One region of the Streptomyces tubbatahanensis genome, then DNA from elsewhere that is predicted to be linked to it. Evidence: riboswitches for the same ligand, from Rfam matches in the RefSeq annotation. Region 1 holds a riboswitch; each other region holds the start of a gene.

Region 1 (4,886 bases):
GGTGTGAGGGAGGTGACGACGCCATGGTCACGCTAGCCCGCAGCCACGCCCCCGACTGACCCGAACGGGGTATTCGCCAGGGTTCGCCAGCTCCCAAAGAGTGAACCCGCCCGGCTTCCGCTTGACAGGGCCGCGCGGTGACTCACCATCCGCCCCCCACCGGCTCAGTAGGCCCGCACGGTGACGTTGACCCGCCCGCGCAGCCCCAACGCGGGCGGCGCCGAGCCGGGTTCGGTGCGGGGCACCCCGTGGTAGGCCAGGCGCGCGGGCCCGCCGAAGACGAAGGCGTCGCCGCTGTGCAGCCGCACGTCCCGCCACGGCCGGCCCCGTCCCTCGGTGTTCCCGAAGCGGAAGACGCAGGCGTCGCCGAGGCTGAAGGAGACGACGGGCGCGTCGGAGCGCTCGTCGCTGTCCCGGTGCATGCCCATCCTCGCGTCCGCGCCGTAGAAGTTGACGAGCGCGATGTCGTACGCGGCGGCGCGGGCCCCGTCCCCGAACACGCCCTCCCCCACCACCGCCGCCGCGTCGCCCACCGCGCGGTGCGCCCACTCCCCCAGCCACGCGGGGAAGGCCTTCACCCGCTCACCGCCGCCGTCCACGACGGTCTCCGCGTAGCCGTAGGGGTACCAGTGCCTCCCCAGGCTCAGCTGGCGCACCGACATCTCGCCGCCGCCGGGCATCCGCACCGTCCGCAGCCCGGCGGGCGGCAGTGCCCAGCGCCGGCAGGCCGCCAGCAGCTCTCCCTGCGCCCCGGCGTCCAGCCATCCCGGCAGGTGCGCGGCGCCCGGCGCCACCTGAGCCGGTGGACGCGGAAACAGCTCCTCACTCACGGTGCGAGCGTACGGGGGCACGCGCGGTACGGGCGTAGGGGCGCTCACGACGCGGGCGTACGGAGCGCTCACGAGGCGGACCGCAGGGGGCGCACGGCGCGGGCGCGGCCCGCGCCGAGCCCGTCGCGGGGGTCACGCCCGCCGGAACTGATCGCCTCAGGCATCCATGTCGTATGGTCGAACGGACGGTCGTCTTACACGCTAGGGAGCGCACTCGTGACGCAGGAGTCCGCCGAGAAGGTGCTGGCCGGAGTACGGAACTTCCGGGACGTCGGAGGGCTGCCCACGGTGGACGGGCGGCGGGTACGGCGCGGGGTCCTCTTCCGCAGCGGACACCTGGCCCACGCGACACCCGAGGACGCCGCTTTTCTCGGCGGTCTGGCACTGCACACGGTCTTCGACTTCCGCAACGCCGCCGACCGGAAGCTCGACGGCCCCGACGTGATGCTGCCGGGCGTGCGCAACGTCAACATCCCGCTCTCGGACCCCGCCGACGGCGCGGAGTTCTGGAAGATGGTGCGCGACGGCGAGCTCGACCAGCTCCAGACCATCCTCGGCGACGGGCTGGGCGTCGAGCGGATGACGACCTCGTACCGCACCATGATCACCTCCCGGACGGCCGAGCACAGCCGGATCCTGCACGCGCTCGCCGAGGACAGCGTGCCCGCGCTGATGCACTGCGCGGCGGGCAAGGACCGCGCGGGGCTGTCGGTGGCGATCACGCTGCTGGCGCTCGGCGTCGACCGCGGCGCGATCGAGGCCGACTACCTCCTGTCCAACGACCCGCACCGGCGGTACAAGGTGCACCGCAGCGCCAAGTCGAAGGCCGGGATGTCGACCGAGGTGCTGGAACTGCTGGCGCCCCTGTTCGACGCCCGCGCCGCGTACCTGCACGCGGCCTTCACCACCATCGACGAGACCTGGGGCGACGTGGAGACCTACCTGACCAAGGGGCTGGGTCTCACCGAGGTGACCCGCACCCGTCTCAGGTCCAGGATGCTGGAGTCCTGAGCCGGAGCGTCGGGCCACAGGGCCCCGCAGACACCTGCACGCGAAGCCGCTAGGCTGGCCGTCGCAGCTGGTTCGCCCCGTCCGCCAGGCGGGAGGCGTCGCAAGAGGGAATCCGGTGGGAATCCGGGACTGCCCCGCAGCGGTGAGTGGGAACGAGAGCCGTCATACGCACTGGATGGAACGGTCCGGGAAGCGACGGCCGGTAGGTGCCCGCCGGGAGTCCGGCGGGCGTGCCCGCGAGTCCGAAGACCTGCCCGCTGCCCGCACGCCCACGCGTGCGGTTCTCCCGAGACCTCGAGGGCGGGTCGGAGAGCGGAGCAGTGCGGGCGGCGCCGACCGTCCGCCCAGGCGGGCGCCCAGGCGGCCCCGTCAGCGCCGCGCCCCTTCGCGTCGTCGTCCCGGTCCCGGGAGCGCTTCGGTCACCTCGCGAAGGAGAGTTGCGTGACAGCGACAGGTGCGCACGCTGCGCCGGAACCCCAGGACGCCACGGACACCACCGGCACCCCACCCCGGGCCCCCTCGGCCCGCGCCACCGTGCACGGCTACCCGCGCCAGGGCCCGGGCCGTGAGCTGAAGAAGGCCGTCGAGGGCTACTGGAAGGGCCGGGTCAGCGCCGAGGCCCTCCACGCCACCGCGGCCGGGCTGCGCCGCGCCAACTGGCGGGCGATGGCGGAGGCCGGCCTCGACGAGCTGCCCACGGGCGACTTCTCGTACTACGACCACGTACTGGACACCACGGTCATGGTCGGCGCCGTGCCCGAGAGGCACCGCGCCGCGGTCGAGGCCGACCCGTTGGACGGCTACTTCGCCATGGCCCGCGGTACGCAGGAGGCCGCGCCGCTGGAGATGACCAAGTGGTTCGACACCAACTACCACTACCTGGTGCCCGAGCTCGGCCCCGAGACGGCCTTCCGCGCCGACTCGGGCAAGCAGACCCGCGAGCTGAAGGAGGCCCTCGCCCTGGGGGTGGAGGCCCGCCCTGTCCTGGTGGGGCCCGTCACCTACCTGCTGCTCGCCAAGCCGGCGCCCGGCGCACCCGAGGACTTCGAGCCCCTGACCCTGCTGGAGCGGCTGCTGCCCGTCTACGCGGAGGTGCTGGCGGACCTGCGCGCCGCCGGGGCACGGTGGGTGCAGCTGGACGAGCCGGCGCTGGTGTCCGACCGCACCCACGGACAGCTGGCGGCCGCGGCCCGCGCCTACCGGGAGCTGGGCGGCCTCGCCGACCGGCCCCGGCTGCTGGTCGCCTCCTACTTCGACCGGCTCGAAGAAGCGCTGCCCGTACTGGCCAAGACCCCCGTGGAGGGGCTGGCGCTCGACTTCACGGGACCCGCCGCCGCCAACCTCGACACGCTCGCCGCGGCCGGCGGGCTGCCCGGCAAGCGGCTGGTGGCGGGCGTCATCGACGGGCGCAACGTGTGGATCAACGACTCCGCGCGGTCCATGACCACCCTGGGGACGCTGCTCGGGCTGGCCGGCCGCGTGGACGTGGCACCGTCCTGCTCGCTGCTGCACGTCCCGCTGGACGCCAGGGCGGAGCGCGACATCGACCCGCAGGTCTCCCGCTGGCTGGCGTTCGCGGCGCAGAAGATTGCCGAGGCCGCCACCCTGGCACGCGGACTGTCCCGGGGCACGGGCGCCATCGGCGGCGAACTGGCAGCCAACCGGGCCGACCTGGCCTCACGCGCCGCCTCGCCGCTCACCCACGACGCGGCGGTACGCGCCCGCACGGCAGCGGTCACCGAGTCCGACGCGCGCCGCTCGGCGCCGTACGCCCGGCGCACGGCCGCGCAGCGCACCCGCCTCGGCCTGCCGCCGCTGCCCACGACCACCATCGGCAGCTTCCCGCAGACCGGCGAGCTGCGCGCGGCCCGCGCCGATCTGCGCGCCGGGCGCATCGACGAGGCCGCGTACGAGCGGCGCATCGCTGCCGAGATCCGCGAGGTCGTCTCCTTCCAGGAGGAGGCCGGCCTGGACGTGCTGGTGCACGGCGAGCCGGAACGGGGCGACATGGTGCAGTACTTCGCCGAGCGGCTGACCGGCTACCTGGCCACCCGGCACGGCTGGGTCCAGTCCTACGGCACCCGCTACGTGCGGCCCCCCATCTGCGCGGGGGACGTCTCCAGGCCGCAGCCGATGACGGTGCGCTGGACCCAGTACGCGCAGTCCCTCACCACCCGCCCGGTCAAGGGGATGCTGACGGGTCCTGTGACGATGCTCGCCTGGTCGTTCGTCCGCGACGACCAGCCCGCCGCCGAGACGGCCCGCCAGGTGGCGCTCGCGCTGCGCGACGAGGTGTGCGAGCTGGAGGCCGCGGGCACGGCCGTCATCCAGGTCGACGAGCCCGCGCTGCGCGAGACGCTGCCGTTGCGCGCCGCCGACCGGCCCGGCTACCTGGCGTGGGCCACCGAGGCGTTCCGCCTCACCACCAGCGGGGTGCGCGCGGACACGCAGATCCACACCCACATGTGCTACGCCGAGTTCGGCGACATCCTCCAGGCCATCGACGACCTCGACGCCGACGTGATCAGCCTGGAGGCCGCGCGCTCGCGGATGCAGGTCGCCGACGAGCTGGCCGCGCACCGCTACCCGCGCGAGGCGGGCCCCGGCGTGTACGACATCCACGCGCCGCGCGTCCCCGGCGCGGACGAGGCCGCGGCGCTGTTGCGCAAGGGGCTGACGGCGCTGCCCGCGGACCGGCTGTGGGTCAACCCCGACTGCGGGCTCAAGACGCGGGGCTGGTCCGAGGTGCGCGCCTCGCTGGCCAACCTCACCGCGGCGGCGCGGACGGTACGCGGAGAGCTGCCCGGAAGGGCGTGAGCGGCCCGGCCCCCGGGCTGTGCCGCCACCCGCGCGGGTGGCGGCACGGCCCGCGGGTCAGCGGGTCGCCAGCGCCTGTTTGATCAGGGTGCGCCCGAAGTCCCACATGAAGCCGCCGCCGCTGTGCGCGTCGTCCATGACCTGCGTGAAGGCGCTCACGAAACGGTCCACCTCGGCCTCGCCCACCACCAGCGGCGGGATCAGCTTGATGACCTCCAGGTGGTCGCC
Region 2 (4,886 bases), 5.1 Mb from region 1:
ACCCGCAGCACGTCGGCACCGTGCGGAGCCGCGACGGAGGAGTCCCGTACAGCGCCCCGCAGGGAGACCCGCAGGCCGTCCTCCTCGTCGATGCCCAGACCGTGCCGGAACGGCAGCACCCCGAGCGTCGGCCGTCCCGTCAGGCCGCGCAGCATCTCCAGACCCGGCTCAAGCAGGGTCACATCGCCGCGGAACTTGTTCACCAGGTAGCCTGCGACCAGCTCCTGGTCCTCGGGGGCCAGCAGCGCCGTCGTACCGAACAAGGAGGCGAAGACGCCGCCCCTGTCGATGTCGCCGACCACCACGACCGGCAGCCGGCACGCCCGTGCCAGGCCCATGTTGACGATGTCGCTGCGCCGCAGGTTGATCTCGGCCGGACTGCCCGCGCCCTCGCAGACGACCGCGTCATGGGTACGCCGCAGCTCCTCCAGGCAGCCCGCCACCGTCTCCAGCAGCTCCTCGCGCCGCCCGAACCGCACGCCCCGGCCCTCGCCTGTGTGCCGGCCGAAGTAGCCCTGCGCTGACATCTCGCCCACCGGCTTGCCCAGCAGCACGACCTGGCTGGTGCGGTCGCCGCCCGGCTTCAACAGCACCGGGTTCATCAGCGCGCTCGGCTCCGTGCGGGCCGCCGCCGCCTGCATGGCCTGCGCCCGGCCGATCTCGGCGCCGTCGAGCGTGACGTAGGAGTTCAGCGACATGTTCTGCGCCTTGAACGGCGCCACGCGCAGCCCCTTGCGGGCCAGCCAGCGGCAGATGCCCGCCGTCACCACGCTCTTGCCCGCGTCCGAGGTCGTCCCCGCGACCAGCAGTCCGCCCCCATCGTTCACCGTGCGCCTCCCGCGCTCCCGGCGCCCCGGGGGCGCCGCGTCGTCCCACTCGCCCCGCCTCGTGCCGCGCCGACCGTGCCTCGTGCCGCGTCGACCGTGCCTCGTGCCGCGTCGACCGTGCCTCGTGCCGCGTCGACCGTGCCTCGCGCCGCACCGACCGCGCAGCAGACCGCCAGCGCCAGCACGCCGACGCGGCGGGACAACCGCACCGCCCGCTCGATGTCGGCCGTCCGCGCCCGAGCGCCGGGCCCGTTGAGGACGGGACGGTGCTCGACGCGCCCGCCGTAGGAGAGCGTCCCGCCGAGCCGCACACCGAGCGCCCCGGCGAACGACGCCTCGACCGGACCCGCGTTGGGGCTCGGATGCCGGTGCGCGTCCGACCGCCACGCGCGCAGCGCGCCGCGCGGGTTCGGCCCGGCCACGGCGGCCAGCACGGCGGTCAGCCGCGCCCCCGGCCAGCCCGCGGCGTCGTCCAGCCGGGCGGCGGCCCAGCCGAACCTGCGGTGGCGCGGCGAGCGGTGACCGACCATCGCGTCCAGCGTGTTGACCGCCCGGAAACCCAGCATCCCGGGCACGCCCGCCAACGCCCCCCACACCAGGGCGCCGACCACGGCGTCCGAGGTGTTCTCCGCGACGGACTCGACGACCGCGCGCGCCACGCCCTGCGCGTCGAGCCCCTGCGGATCGCGGCCGCACAGCGCGGGCAGCCGCTCGCGGGCCAGCTCGAGATCACCGGCCTCCAGCGCCGCGGCCACGGCGCGCGCCTCCCGCGTGAGGGACGTACCACCGAGCACGGCCCACGTGGCGGCGGCAGTCACCACGACGGCCCGAACCGTCGACCCCCCTGCCGCCCGCGACTCGCTGCCCGCGTCGACCCCGGAGAGCGCGCCCGCGCCGGGCTCGGCGAGTGTGCCCGCGCCCCTGCCGGCTGCGGGGGCCGCCGCAGCCGTGCTCACGTGTCCCACCGCGAGCGCGCCGCCCGCGCACAGCGCCACGTACAGCGCTCCCACGCCGCGGTGGTCGCGCCACATCCGTCGCTCCAGTGCGCCCGCGGCCCGGCCGAAGGCCGCGACGGGGTGGCCGCGTCGCGGATCGCCGAGCAGCGCGTCGATGAGGAATCCGGCGACGGCCCCACCGGCCTGGACGCCCACGGTCCGCTTCACGCGAGGGGCCCGGCGCACACATCCACGACGACGGAGGGTTCTGCCCCGCAGGGGGCGCATACGGCAGCGCGGCCACGCATGGCGGTGTCCTCACTCAGGGTCCTCGCCCTGGCTCGACTCGACCGGCGGCGAGAGTCTCCTGGCTCCCGGATCCGCGCCACCCCGCCTTCCAGCCCGCAGGGGCCGTGGCGTCGCTGGGATGGCGCTCCCCGGTGACAGTGGCGGGACCGCGCCGGATTCGCACCGGCTTCCTCTCCATGCCGCCGTTTGGGCACCGGCAGTCCACCACGCCCGACTGACCCCGTCAACTCGCCCTTGACCTGCGACGGGAGAGTGTGTGATCCCCCACGCCCACGTCGTCGGCCCGCCGCCGGCGCCGGGGCGGCGCCCGAAGCGAAGCGCCCCCGGCGCTGATTCCCGGGGGCGCTCGGAGCGGATCGGTGTGCCGGATTTCGGGGCGGGCCGGGGCGGGCCGGGGCAGGTCTGGGGGGGGGGGGGGGGGGGGGGGGGGGAGGAGGGGTTACGCCGCGATCAGGTAGATGCCGTACGCCACCGCCGCCAGGCACAGCGCGTAGCAGGCGTACGCGCCGGTGCGGGCGAGCGTGGTGGGTCCGGCACCGCCGGTGCGCGGGGAGTTGGTGACGATGCCGAGGGTGAAGACGCCGACGAGTCCGACGGTCGCCAGCAGGCTGACGCCGAAGACCTGGCCGAGGGCGGCCCAGTCGATGTTCATGCGGTCACTCTTTCTGGCCGGAGGCCCGGCCGGCGGGCTCGGAGTGCTGCCCAGTTCGAGGGGCTACTGCCCTGTTCGGGGCTCAGGAGATGCTGCCAGCGGAGGCGGGGCGGCTCGGGGCGGCAGCGGGTGGTTCACCGGGGAGCTGCTCGCCCGCGTCCGGCAGGGAGGCGGCCGACGCGGCGGATCCCGCGCCCACGCCCGCCGGGGCCGGGGGAGGGGAGACGGCGCGTACGGCGGTGGTGACCACCCCCGCGGGCTCCGGCTCCGGCTCCGGGGACGGCGCCGGCATGGCGGCCTCCGTCGCGGGCTCGACCTCGTTGACGTTGGTGTGGTCCACCGGTGTGCGGCGGGAGCGGACCCAGATGGCGCCGCAGATCGCCAGGGTGAGGACGGCGACCGCCGCGACGCCCCAGTCGCCCTGCTCGGCCAGCAGCGCGGCGCCCGCCGCGACGAGCCCTGCCGCCGGGAGGGTGAGCGCCCAGCCGACGACCATGCGGCCCGCCGTGCCCCAGCGGACCACGCCGCCCTTGCGGCCGAGTCCCGAGCCCATCACGGCGCCGGAGCACACGTGGGTGGTCGAGAGGGAGAAGCCGATGTGCGAGGAGGCCAGGATGGTGGCCGCCGCGCTCGTCTGGGCGGCGAAGCCCTGCGGGGGCTGGATGTCGGTGATGCCCTTGCCCATGGTGCGGATGATGCGCCACCCGCCCAGGTAGGTGCCCAGCGCGATGGCCATGCCCGCCGAGGCGATGACCCACACGGGCGGGTTCGAGCCGGGGGCCAGGGCGCCGCCGGTGACCAGCGCGAGGGTGATGACGCCCATGGTCTTCTGCGCGTCGTTGGTGCCGTGCGCCAGGGAGACCAGCGCGGCGGAGGTGATCTGCCCGGCGCGGTAGCCCTTGGCGGTCTGCCCCTCGTCGGCGTTGCGGGCGAGGCGGTAGGTGACCCGGGTGGCGCACACGGAGGCGACGCCGGCGACCAGCGGTGCGGCGAGCGCGGGGATGAGCACCTTCATGACGACGACGTCGCCGTTGACCGCGCCCGTGCCGACCGCCGCGACCGTCGCCCCGAGCAGGCCGCCCATCAGCGCGTGGGAGGAGCTGGAGGGGAGTCCGGCGAGCCAGGTCAGCAGGTTCCAGATGATCGCGCCCACCAGCCCGGCGAAGATCACTTCGGGCTTGATGCCGGAACCTTCATCGATGATTCCCGAGGAGATGGTCTTGGCCACCTCGACGGACAGGAACGCGCCGAGGAGGTTGAGGACCGCGGACATGGCCACCGCCGCGCGGGGAGCCAGGGCCCCGGTGGAGATGGTGGTGGCCATGGCGTTGGCCGTGTCGTGGAAGCCGTTCGTGAAGTCGAACACCAAGGCCGTGACGATCACGATCCCGATGAGAAGCGTGATGTGTTCCATTCACCAGGCACAATCAGTTCGAGGGGCAGTAACGCCGTGAACGTAAGGACGGCGAGTGAACAGAAGGTGAACTGGGGCGGGCGTCGAGGTGTCACCCCCTGACGACATTTGTGTGTTCCAGGTCACACCGTGTTCCGGTGGGTCTGTCAGTGCAACACGACACCCCGGCCAGGGCGCCGACGGCACCGACCGCACCCCCTCGGGCACCCGCCGTTACCCCGCACGGACGTCACCCTCCCGGCCCGGCCCACTGGTTTGCCCCGGCGTCTCGCGTCAACCTGGAGAGGATGCGTCTGCGAACCGCGGCACTGGCCGCGACCACCGTGCTCGGCACCGGCGCGGCCGCTTTGGCGGCCGGACGGTACGCCGCCGACGTCGCGCTGCGCCCCGTGCGTGCCCGCGGTGAATCCGCCGGCAGGCCCACCGCCGGGTTCGAGGGCACCAGGCTGACCGTACAGTCGCACGACGACGGCCGGATCGCCGTCACCCGCTCGCTGGCCGCCGGGCTCCCGGGGATCTACGGCCTGACCGGCCGTGGCACCCACGCCGTCGTCGGCCCCGTCATGGAGGACGAGACGGCCGCGCGGTCCAGACCGCACACGGTCGTCCGCGAGCTGCGGCGGGTCAGCCGCGGCCGGCTGAGCACCGGCGCGACCGTCCGCCTCACCCCGCAGGTGCACGTCGGCGACCCCGGGGAGGCGCTGGGCCTGGAGTACACCGACGTGCGCATCCCCGGCGAGCTCGGGCAG
Region 3 (4,886 bases), 4.6 Mb from region 1:
GGCGGGCGGCTGCCGGGCCCGTGTCCCCGGCGGCGGCCGCGCCGCCGTTCATGTAGCGGCTGGAGCGCATGTGCCACTCGTGGCCGCCGGACTGCCAGTCCTGGAGCCCCTTGACGTACGCGGCGACGGCGGCCTGCTCCGCCGGGTCGAGGCCCTTGTCGGCGCAGAGCGCGGGCAGTTCGGTCAGTGCGGTGTGCTCGAACTGCTGGAGGCGGGAGGTCAGCAGGTCGTTGACCGCCTCGGCCGACTCCTGGGTGGTGCAGTCCAGGAACGTCTCCAGGACGAGGACGCCGTTGGACAGCTCGCCCTCGTCCCCGATCTCGCGCTCGTAGGAGAACAGGTCGTTGCGCAGGTGGACGGCGTCGGAGAAGGTGTCGCGCAGCACGCACAGCGGGCGGGATCCCGCGACGGCGGCGGGCACCTCGGCGTGCGCGGCGAACTCCACGAGCCCCGCCGACCAGGGGGCGCCGCCGACCTTGCGGCGCATCTCGATGTACTCGACCGGGTTCGGCACCCGGCCGATGTTGATGTTGGACAGCTCCCACAGCGACTCGTTGAGCAGGTTCTCGGTGCTCACGGCGAACCGGGCGCGCCAGTCACGGGACATCGACGGCACGGTGCGCGCCCACAGGTCGGCCAGCCCGGCCTCGACCGGGTTGGTGGCCTCGGGCACCGCCGCGGTGTCCTCCAGCGGCATGAACAGCGGGAGCCGGTCCAGGTACGCCTTGCCGCCCGCGCGGTCCTGGGTGCGCTTGAACATCTCCAGGAAGTGGTCGTCGAAGAAGAAGACCCACACGTACCAGTCGGTGACCAGCGCCAGGTCGTCCTCGCTCGCGTCCGGGTGCGTGTAGGCGCACAGCAGCGCGTAGTCGTGCGCGTCCAGGTCCGCGGTGTCCCATACCCCGGAGCCCTCCAGCATCCCCTGCCGCGCCGCCCACTCGCGGGAGTGGGCCCGTGCCGCTTCCAGGTGCGGGTTGAGGCGGGCCGGGTACGGCACGTAGAAGTCGGGCAGTTCGAAGGGTTGCGACAACGTCCGGTCCCCCAGTCGCTCGATTGGCTGGCGGACTTGGCCTACCCGGGGCGAAGCGATCGACATCCTTTTTCACCCGGACGTGGGACACGGCGCGGACAGTGCCGTGACGAGGCTGTCGAACAAATCCCGTGGTGGGCGGGGAGGTTGGGCTGCTAGGTTCGCGAACGTGGCGAAGCTGAATCAGATCATCGCAGTCGAGAAGGGCGTCAAGTCCAAGGTGGCCCAGGACCTGGCGCAGGCGCAGCACGGGCTGGGGAAGCCGCAGATGCTCGCCGGTATCTCGCGTACGTACCAGCCCAAGGACGAAGAGGGCGAGCAGCTTCCGCCGGAGTCGACGCGGGTGCAGGTCAAGGCCGAGGATGTGCTGAAGGAAACGGCGAAGATCCTCACGCGGCTGTTCGACGTGACGGCGACGAAGGACTGGTCGAACCTCACGGCCCGCGCGGACATCGCCGTCGACGGGCGCACCGTGCTCGCCGAGGTGCCGGTCTCCTACCTGCTCTTCCTGGAGAAGCAGCTCGGCGAACTGGGCACCTTCCTGCGCAGGCTGCCCGTGCTGGACGGCGCGGAGGCCTGGGAGCGGGACCCGTCCACGGACTGGTGGAAGACCGAGCAGGTCCGTACGGTCCGTACCAAGAAGGTGCCGCGCAACCACGTGAAGGCGGAGGCCACCGAGAAGCACCCGGCCCAGGTCGAGGTCTACTACGAGGACATCCCCGTCGGGTACTGGACGACGGTCAAGTACTCCGGCGCCCTTCCCGCGCGGCGCGTCAACGAGCTGCTGGAGCGGCTGGAGAAGCTCTCCGCCGCGGTGAAGTTCGCCCGCGAGGAGGCCAACGCCACGGAGGTGACCGACCAGCGCGTCGGAGACGCCGTCTTCGGCTACCTCTTCTCCTGAGCACTTCTCCTGACCGCTCAGGTGTGCCGAGCGCGCACCGACACCCTCAGACTCCCCGGGCAAAGATTCAGACTCTTGCCGCCCGGGGTGCGCCAGGAGCGCAAAGCTGAAACTGAAGCTGATGTGTGAACCCCCGGCGGCACTGCCACAGTCAGGCCCCGGTCAGTCTCAACCTCTCGCTCCACGCTCAGCATCGCCGTTCATCGTCCGGCAACCGGGGCGGTGACGACCTCGAGACGCCGGTTCGAACCCGGCCGGCCGTTCTTCGTGCGGCCGTGGTGGAGTGGCTCCACGCGAGGACATCGCCGAACGATCCGCCCATCAACCGCTGGGGACGTGCGAACGAACGGCACCCAGGACCCCGGGGCCGGGCAAAGCCCCGGGGTCCCTTCTGTCACTTCTCCCCCCTTCCTCCCCCTAGCGCCCCCTAGCACCCCCTAGCACCCCCTAGCTCCCCCTAGCTCCCCCTGACTCCGGTCCGCTGACCGCGTGGTACGTTGCAGCCGCCAGTCAAACCCTTGAACGGGTCAGGGAATCCGGTGCGAATCCGGAGCTGACGCGCAGCGGTGTGGGACTGGGGTGTGCACGAGGCCACTGGGGCGCGGTCCCTGGGAAGGCGCACACTCCGAGAGTCCCGAGTCCGAAAACCTGCTGGCACCCGCACTCCGGGACCTCGGAGGCGGTGGCACGCCGGGCTCCGCGACTGAGCCTTACGACGGAGAAGGACACAGCTGGCCATGCGCCGAACGCGCCGTGGGGCCCTGCGGGCCGCGGTTCCCGCCCTCGCCCTCACCCTCCTGCCGGCCGTCGCGGGCTGCGGAACGGCGCCCCCGCCGGGAACCGCCGCGGACAAGGCCGGGCAAGCGGGCTCTCCGCGCACCCTGCACAACTGCGGGCACGAGGTCGCCCTCAAGCACCGCCCCCAGCGCGCCGTCTCGCTCGACCAGGGCTCGACGGAGATCCTGCTGGCCCTCGGCCTCGCCGACCGCATGGCGGGCACCGGCACCTGGACCGACCCGGTGATGAAGGGGCTGGAGAAGGAGAACGCGAAGGTGGAGCGGCTGGCCGACGGCTACCCGGCCATGGAGAAGGTGCTCTCCGAAGAACCCGACCTGGTGACCGCCTCGTTCTCCGCCACCCTCGACAAGGGCGGGGTCGCCCCGCGGGAGAAGTTCGCCGGCCTGGGCGTGCCCACCTACCTCTCCCCCGCCGACTGCGCCAAGAAGTCCGGGTCGAACGGCGACGGAGCGCGCCGCGCGCCGCTGACCATGGACACCGTCTACGGCGAGGTCCGCGACCTGGCGAAGGCGTTCGGTGTCCAGGAGCGCGGTGAAAGGCTCGTCGCGGACCTCCGGGCCAGGATGCGGAAGGCTACGGAGGGCGTGGACGCGCACGGCACCTCCGTCATGTACTGGTTCGCCAACTCCGAGTCCCCCTACGTGGCCGGCTGCTGCGGGGCGCCGGGCGTCATCACGCGGGCGGTCGGCGCCGAGAACGCCTTCGCCGGCACGCACGACGAGTGGCCGCAGGTCGGCTGGGAGGCCGTGGCAGACCGCGACCCCGACGTCATCGTGCTGGGCGACCTGACCCGCGAGAACCAGACCGCCGAGACGGCGAAGGCCAAGATCGAGAAGCTGGAGTCCGACCCGGTCACCCGCCACATGACGGCGGTGCGCCACAAGCGGTACGTGCTGCTGCCAGGGGCGGCGATGAACCCCTCGATCCGCACCGTCGAGGGGGTGGAGAAGGTCGCACGCGGTCTGCGGGACCTCCACCTCACGGAGCACGCGAAGTGACCGCAGGGCCCATCCTGCGGTCGGCCGCGCCAGGTGCGGGGCGCTCCCGGCGGTGGACGCTCGCGCTGCGCAGCGGGCGGGGCACCGCCGTCGTGTGCGTGCTCGGGGTGGCGGCCTGCGCGGTGTCGGTCGCGCTGGTCATCACCGTCGGGCAGGCGGGGATCGGCGTGGCCGACGTGTGGCGCGTCGTCGTCGCGCGGCTGGGCGGAGCGGACGCCGGGCTCACCCCGATCCGCGAGGGCATCGTGTGGGAACTGCGGCTGCCGCGCGCGCTGCTGGCCGCCGTGTGCGGTGCCGGTCTCGGGCTGTGCGGTGCGGTGCTCCAGTCCTTGCTGCGCAACCCGCTCGCCGACCCGTTCGTGCTGGGCGTCTCCTCCGGCGCCTCGACGGGCGCGGTGAGCGTGGTCGTCCTCGGCGTCGGCGGCGGGGCGCTCTCCCTGTCGGCCGGCGCCTTCGCCGGCGCCGCCCTCTCCTTCGCGCTGGTGCTGCTGCTCGCGCACACCTCGGGCGGTACGACGGACCGCGTACTGCTGTCGGGTATCGCCGCCATGCAGCTCTTCTCGGCGCTGACCTCGCTGATCGTCTTCCTCTCCGCCGACGCCGAGCAGACCCGCGGGGTGCTGTTCTGGCTGCTGGGCTCGCTCGGTTCCGCGGGCTGGGGCGAGGTGGCCGTGGGCTGCGGGGCGCTGGCGCTCGCCCTGGTGGTGTGCCTGGCGCGGGCCCACGCGCTGGACGCCTTCGCCTTCGGGCCCGAGGCGGCGGCCGCGCTGGGTGTGCGGGTGCGGCGGCTGCGGCTGACGCTGCTGCTGGTGACAGCACTGCTGACGGCCGTCCTGGTCAGTTCGGCGGGCGCCATCGGCTTCGTCGGGCTGGTGCTGCCGCACGCGGCGCGCGCACTGACCGGGCCCGCACACCGGCGGCTGCTGCCGGTCACCGCGCTGCTGGGCGCCGTGTTCCTGGTCTGGGTGGACACCGCGGCGCGCACCCTGCTGGCCCCGCGCGAGCTGCCCGTCGGAGTGGCGACCTCGCTGCTCGGCGTGCCGGCTTTCGTGCTGATCCTGCACCGGGGGCGGCGCGGCCGCAGCACCCACGACGCGGCGGGGGCGGGCCTGTGAGCCTGAGCGCACAGAACGTCTCGTGGCGGGCCGGCGGACGGCTC
Region 4 (4,886 bases), 3.9 Mb from region 1:
TGCTGCGCGGGTACGCGCCCGAGGGCGCCGCGCACATCCCCGAGTCGGAGCGCCCTGCCGACGGCCACTACACGCCCCTGGTCAACAACTACTTCGGGTTCATCCACAACACCGAGAAGCTGCCGAAGCCGCCCGAGACCTGGGACGAGCTGCTGTCGAAGAAATACGAGGGCAAGCTGCAGTACTCGACACCGGGCGTGGCCGGTGACGGGACGGCGCTGCTCATCAAGGCGATCCACGACTTCGGCGACCGGAAGCGGGCGATGGACTACCTGGGCGCGCTCCAGAAGAACAACGTCGGCCCCTCCTCCTCGACCAGCAAGCTCGCCCCGAAAGTGGACAAGGGGGAGCTGCTGGTCGCCAACGGCGACGTGCAGATGAACTACGCGCAGGCCGAGACCATGCCGCACCTCGGCATCTTCTTCCCCGCCGCGAAGAAGGGCGCCAAGCCCACCACGTTCGCGTTGCCCTACACGGCGGGCCTGGTCAAGGGCGGCCCGCACACGGAGAACGGCGAGAAGCTGCTGGACTTCCTCCTCGGCGAGCGGCCCCAGCGCGAGGTCTCCTCCGTCGGCGGCGGCTTCACCGTGCGCGACGACATCGAGGCGCGGGACGACCAGGCCGAGGAGCTGGCAGCGCTGATGAAGGGGGTCGAGGTCTTCCGCCCGGACTGGGAGGAGGTGGCAGGCGACCTCGACTCCTACCTCTCCGGCTGGAAGCGGGCCACCGGCAGCTGACGGCGAGCCGCGCCGCCACAGCGCCCCTGACCACCGCGTGAAGGTCACGGCTGACCTGCACCGGCCGCTGCGGTTACGCTGAGCGCGGCGGCCGGTTCCCGTACACCGTGGTACGTCCCACACCGCCGCCCTGACCACCACGACCCGGCAGGAGCCCACCCGTGGCAGAGCGCAAGCCCATCGAGTCCTGGCTCACCGACATGGACGGTGTGCTGATGCACGAGGGGATCCCGGTCCCCGGCGCCGACTCCTTCATCAAGCGGCTCAAGGAGTCGGGGCGTCCGTTCCTGGTGCTCACCAACAACTCGATGTACACCCCGAGGGACCTGCACGCGCGGCTGGCCCGCATCGGCCTCGACGTGCCGACGGAGAACATCTGGACCTCGGCACTGGCCACCGCGCAGTTCCTCGACGACCAGCGGCCCGGCGGCACCGCCTACGTGATAGGAGAGGCCGGGCTGACCACGGCGCTGCACGACATCGGGTACGTGCTCTCCGACGCCGACCCCGACTACGTGGTACTGGGGGAGACCCGCACCTACAGCTTCGAGGCCCTCACCCGCGCCATCCGGCTGATCAACGACGGGGCGCGGTTCATCGCCACCAACCCCGACGAGACCGGCCCCTCGGCGGAGGGCGCACTGCCCGCCACCGGATCCGTGGCCGCGCTCATCACCAAGGCGACGGGAGCGCACCCCTACTTCGTCGGCAAGCCCAACCCGCTGATGATGCGGGCCGGGCTCAACGCGATCGGTGCCCACTCTGAGACCAGCGCCATGATCGGCGACCGCATGGACACCGACGTCCGCGCCGGCATGGAGGCGGGCCTGGAGACCTTCCTCGTGCTGACGGGGCTGACCCGGCCCGACGAGATCGAGCGGTACCCGTTCCGGGCCTCCAGCGTCGTCAACTCGATCGCGGACCTGGTCGAGCGGGTCTGAGAACCGGCGGGGCACCACGGGGCGAGCGGTGCCCCGCCGGTCCGTCACACGCTGCCCGGGCGCCGCCGGGGCAGCGGGGCCGCGAACAGGGCGCCGAGAACACCCCACAGCACCAGATGCGCGCCCAGCGACAGCACGCGGAAGTCCCACAGCAGGGTGGCCGGCACCGGTACGGCGTCGGGGTTGTCCGGCAGCAGGAAGAGCGCGGCCAAGGTGGCGACCACCGCGGCGGCCGCCGCCGACTGGCGCACGGGCAGCCCCCGTCCCGAGCGGCCGAGCCGCAGGTGCACCTGGTGGGCGAGCACCATGCCGAGCACGCCGATGACGAGCGCGGCCAGCCACAGCGCCTGCCGTTCGGTGACGGTGCCGCCGTCGCCCACCCCCGGCGGGTTGGCCGGGTAGCGGAGCGCGGGCAGCAGAGACAGGGCGAGCAACCCGGCCCCCGCCACCCCCATGGAGCGCTGCCAGCCGCGGCCGTCGCCCGGGGGCGCGGCCCGGTGGACGAGCGCGTAGGCGACCGTGAAGAACACGCCGATCGCCAGCCCCGCCACCACGGCGGTCACCAGGAGCCCCAGGTGCTGGGTGCCCCGGCTGAAGAGCTCCTCCGCCTCGCCGGCGTGGGAGTGGGCGTGGCCCGCGTGCCCGGCGGCCTCGGTGGCCGAGCGCTGCTCCTCCAGCCGGATCGCGCGGTCCATCAGCGGTTCGGCCAGCACGAGGGAGAACAGCCCCGAGGCGAGCCCGGCGAGCCCGCCGGCCGCGAGGCCGCGGCCGAGCAGGGGCAGCAGGGGATAGGGAGTCGTCTGAGCGGAGACGGACATGAGAAGCGGTACCCCCGTCTCGTCAGTGGCAGGGGGCGCCGAACAGATGGCGGCCGTCGTGGGAGAACTCGTGCAGGTACGAGCCGGTGGCCGAGACGAGGTTGCCGTTGTCGACGAAGACGGCGTAGAGCGCGAGCAGTGCGACGATCGCGGCGGCGGCCACGATGAGCCAGTCCCGGGTCCTGACCGTCGCCGGGTGCGCGGCGGCGGCCTCGGGCGCGGTGGCCGTGCCGACGGTGTGCGGGGACATCCGCATGCCTCCTTCTGGGGTTTCCACGCCCCATCGGTGGTCAGGCGACAGGTCAGTTCCTGACTCCCGTACGGGCGCGCTTCGCCGCGTACGGACACAGTGGCGGGACCGTCCCGGAGTCGCACCGGGTTCCTGCGCACTGTCGCCTCGGTAGTTTTGCCGCTCAGGAGGCTCCCAGCCCGCATGTGCACTGTCAATAAGGGCTCCGTCACACCCCGTGGCGACCGTGCGGGCAACCAGCGGTTCCTGCCCGGCTGTTGAGTTATCCACAGGCCAACTGCGGGCGGTGACCCCTGTGGCACGATGAGGCGACGAACCGGGGGACCAAGGGGGAGTGGATGTACGGCAGTCACGGTCGCCGGCCGCCGCGTGGGACGCGCGTCCGGCGTGGCGCCGCCACCCGGCGCGGTGCGCGGGCAGTGGCCGCTGCGCTCGCCGGCGCGGCACTGCTGCTGGCGGGCTGCTCCTCCAGCGACGGGCGCGGCGGCGACTCCGGCTCCTCGAAGCCCTCGCCCACCATCGAGCAGCGCCCCAGGTCCCAGGCGCCCTACTGGGTGGACCCGGAGTCGAACGCCGCACGCCAGGCCGCCGCCTACGAGCGGGACGGGAAGGCGGCCGAGGCCGCCGGGATGAAGAAGATCGCCGCGCAGCCGGTGGCGGAGTGGATCGGCACCGAAGAGCCGCGCCGCCAGACCGAACGGGTCACCAAGGCCGCCGCCGAGGCGGACCGCGGCGCGCTGCTCGTCCTCTACAACGTGCCCCACCGCGACTGCGGGCAGTACAGCAAGGGCGGCGCGAAGGACGCGGCGGCCTACCGCACGTGGCTGGACGCCGTCGTCGCCGGCATCGGTGACAGAGCCGCCACGGTGATCGTCGAACCGGACGCCCTCGCCCACGTGGTGGCCGAGGGCTGCACCCCGGCCGCGTTCCACGACGAGCGCTACCGGCTGCTGGCCGAGGCCGTCACCGCCCTCAAGCGCCTGCCCGGCACCACGGTCTACCTCGACGCGGGCAACCCCGACTGGATACGCGACGCCGGCGCCCTCGTCGAGCCGCTGAACCGGGCGGGCATCGCCGAGGCCGACGGCTTCTCGCTGAACGTGTCCAACTACCAGACGACGGCCTCGAACATCGCCTACGGCAAGCAGCTGTCCCCCAAGGTCGGCAACAAGCCCTTCGTCATCGACACCAGCCGCAACGGCAACGGACCACTGGAGGGCGCGCACGCGGACGAGGAGGCGTGGTGCAACCCGCCGGGCCGCGCCCTGGGCGAGGCGCCGACGGTCAAGACGGGCCATGAGCTGGTGGACGCCTACCTGTGGATCAAGCGCCCGGGCGAGTCCGACGGCGAGTGCAAGGGCGGGCCCGCGGCCGGCCGGTGGTGGCCGGCCTACGCCCTCCAGCTGGCCCGCAACGCCAAGGAGTGACCGCTGGCCCGCAACGCCAGGGACTGACCCAGGGAGGCCGCGCCGCCTACTCCGGATCCTGGCCTGTGACCGTGGCGTGCGCGGCGGTCGGGTCCACTTCCACCTTGATCCAGCGCGCCTTGGAGGGGATCCCGTCGTCGTCCACGGCGAAGACCATCCACCATCCCGGGGTGACCAGAGACGGATCGTCGGGGATGGTCGTCGTCACCTTGCCGTCGCCCGACCTGGTCATCTTCAGCGCGACCGACGACTGCTCCACGTTCGTCACGTGCGTGAACGACCCGGGCCGCACGAGGCGGAGCTTGCTGAGCGAGTCGGCGTCCTCGCTCCGGAAGGAGACGCGGTCGCCGACCTCCACCGTTCTGCGGCTGCCCCCGACGTCCCCGAGGTCGGGCTGCTTCTTGCCCTTGTGCAGGTAGGGGGGCGTGTAGATCTCGATGCGCTGGTCGAACTGGCCCGGCTTGGTGTTGGCCTTGTCGGCGTAGAGCGAGTCGGAACCGAAGGTCATCACGCGGCCATCCGGCAGCAGCAGGCCGCCCGAGTGGTAGTTGCGGCCGACGAGGGGCGCGGCGGCCTCCTCGTACGCGTTGGCCTTCGGGTCGTAGAGCGCGGCCTTGAGCACGTTGCTGTCGCTCTTGCCGCGGTACTGGCCCGAGCCGTTGGTGGTCAGCACCGTGTCGTCGGGCAGGATGACGCTGCTGGGGTAGCGGACC

Evidence for each region. Region 1 has a riboswitch for cobalamin ahead of metE (5-methyltetrahydropteroyltriglutamate--homocysteine S-methyltransferase). Riboswitches for the same ligand answer to the same signal wherever they lie in the genome.
Region 2: linked by a shared signal. The riboswitch ahead of MMF93_RS07245 (cobalamin biosynthesis protein) and the one ahead of metE (5-methyltetrahydropteroyltriglutamate--homocysteine S-methyltransferase) in region 1 are both predicted to bind cobalamin.
Region 3: linked by a shared signal. The riboswitch ahead of MMF93_RS09095 (ABC transporter substrate-binding protein) and the one ahead of metE (5-methyltetrahydropteroyltriglutamate--homocysteine S-methyltransferase) in region 1 are both predicted to bind cobalamin.
Region 4: linked by a shared signal. The riboswitch ahead of MMF93_RS12245 (CbtB domain-containing protein) and the one ahead of metE (5-methyltetrahydropteroyltriglutamate--homocysteine S-methyltransferase) in region 1 are both predicted to bind cobalamin.

Annotation. Positions count from the first base shown of each region.
Region 1 is NZ_CP093846.1:6,750,185-6,755,070, reverse strand. It holds gene MMF93_RS28895 (alpha-ketoglutarate-dependent dioxygenase AlkB family protein) at 165-830, opposite strand; gene MMF93_RS28890 (tyrosine-protein phosphatase) at 1,047-1,841, shown strand; cobalamin riboswitch at 1,906-2,101, shown strand; gene metE (5-methyltetrahydropteroyltriglutamate--homocysteine S-methyltransferase) at 2,376-4,658, shown strand; gene MMF93_RS28880 (aspartate aminotransferase family protein) at 4,716-4,886, opposite strand, start outside.
Region 2 is NZ_CP093846.1:1,670,994-1,675,879, reverse strand. It holds gene MMF93_RS07250 (cobyric acid synthase) at 1-827, opposite strand, end outside; gene MMF93_RS07245 (cobalamin biosynthesis protein) at 824-1,978, opposite strand; cobalamin riboswitch at 2,124-2,243, opposite strand; gene MMF93_RS07240 (hypothetical protein) at 2,511-2,723, opposite strand; gene MMF93_RS07235 (inorganic phosphate transporter) at 2,806-4,137, opposite strand; gene MMF93_RS07230 (alpha/beta hydrolase family protein) at 4,425-4,886, shown strand, end outside.
Region 3 is NZ_CP093846.1:2,108,418-2,113,303, forward strand. It holds gene MMF93_RS09085 (terpene synthase family protein) at 1-1,030, opposite strand, end outside; gene MMF93_RS09090 (DUF7873 family protein) at 1,200-1,931, shown strand; cobalamin riboswitch at 2,422-2,601, shown strand; gene MMF93_RS09095 (ABC transporter substrate-binding protein) at 2,669-3,727, shown strand; gene MMF93_RS09100 (FecCD family ABC transporter permease) at 3,793-4,842, shown strand; gene MMF93_RS09105 (ABC transporter ATP-binding protein) at 4,839-4,886, shown strand, end outside.
Region 4 is NZ_CP093846.1:2,844,545-2,849,430, reverse strand. It holds gene MMF93_RS12260 (2-aminoethylphosphonate ABC transporter substrate-binding protein) at 1-737, shown strand, start outside; gene MMF93_RS12255 (HAD-IIA family hydrolase) at 899-1,678, shown strand; gene MMF93_RS12250 (CbtA family protein) at 1,723-2,496, opposite strand; gene MMF93_RS12245 (CbtB domain-containing protein) at 2,519-2,746, opposite strand; cobalamin riboswitch at 2,780-2,904, opposite strand; gene MMF93_RS12240 (glycoside hydrolase family 6 protein) at 3,085-4,173, shown strand; gene glxA (radical copper oxidase GlxA) at 4,220-4,886, opposite strand, start outside.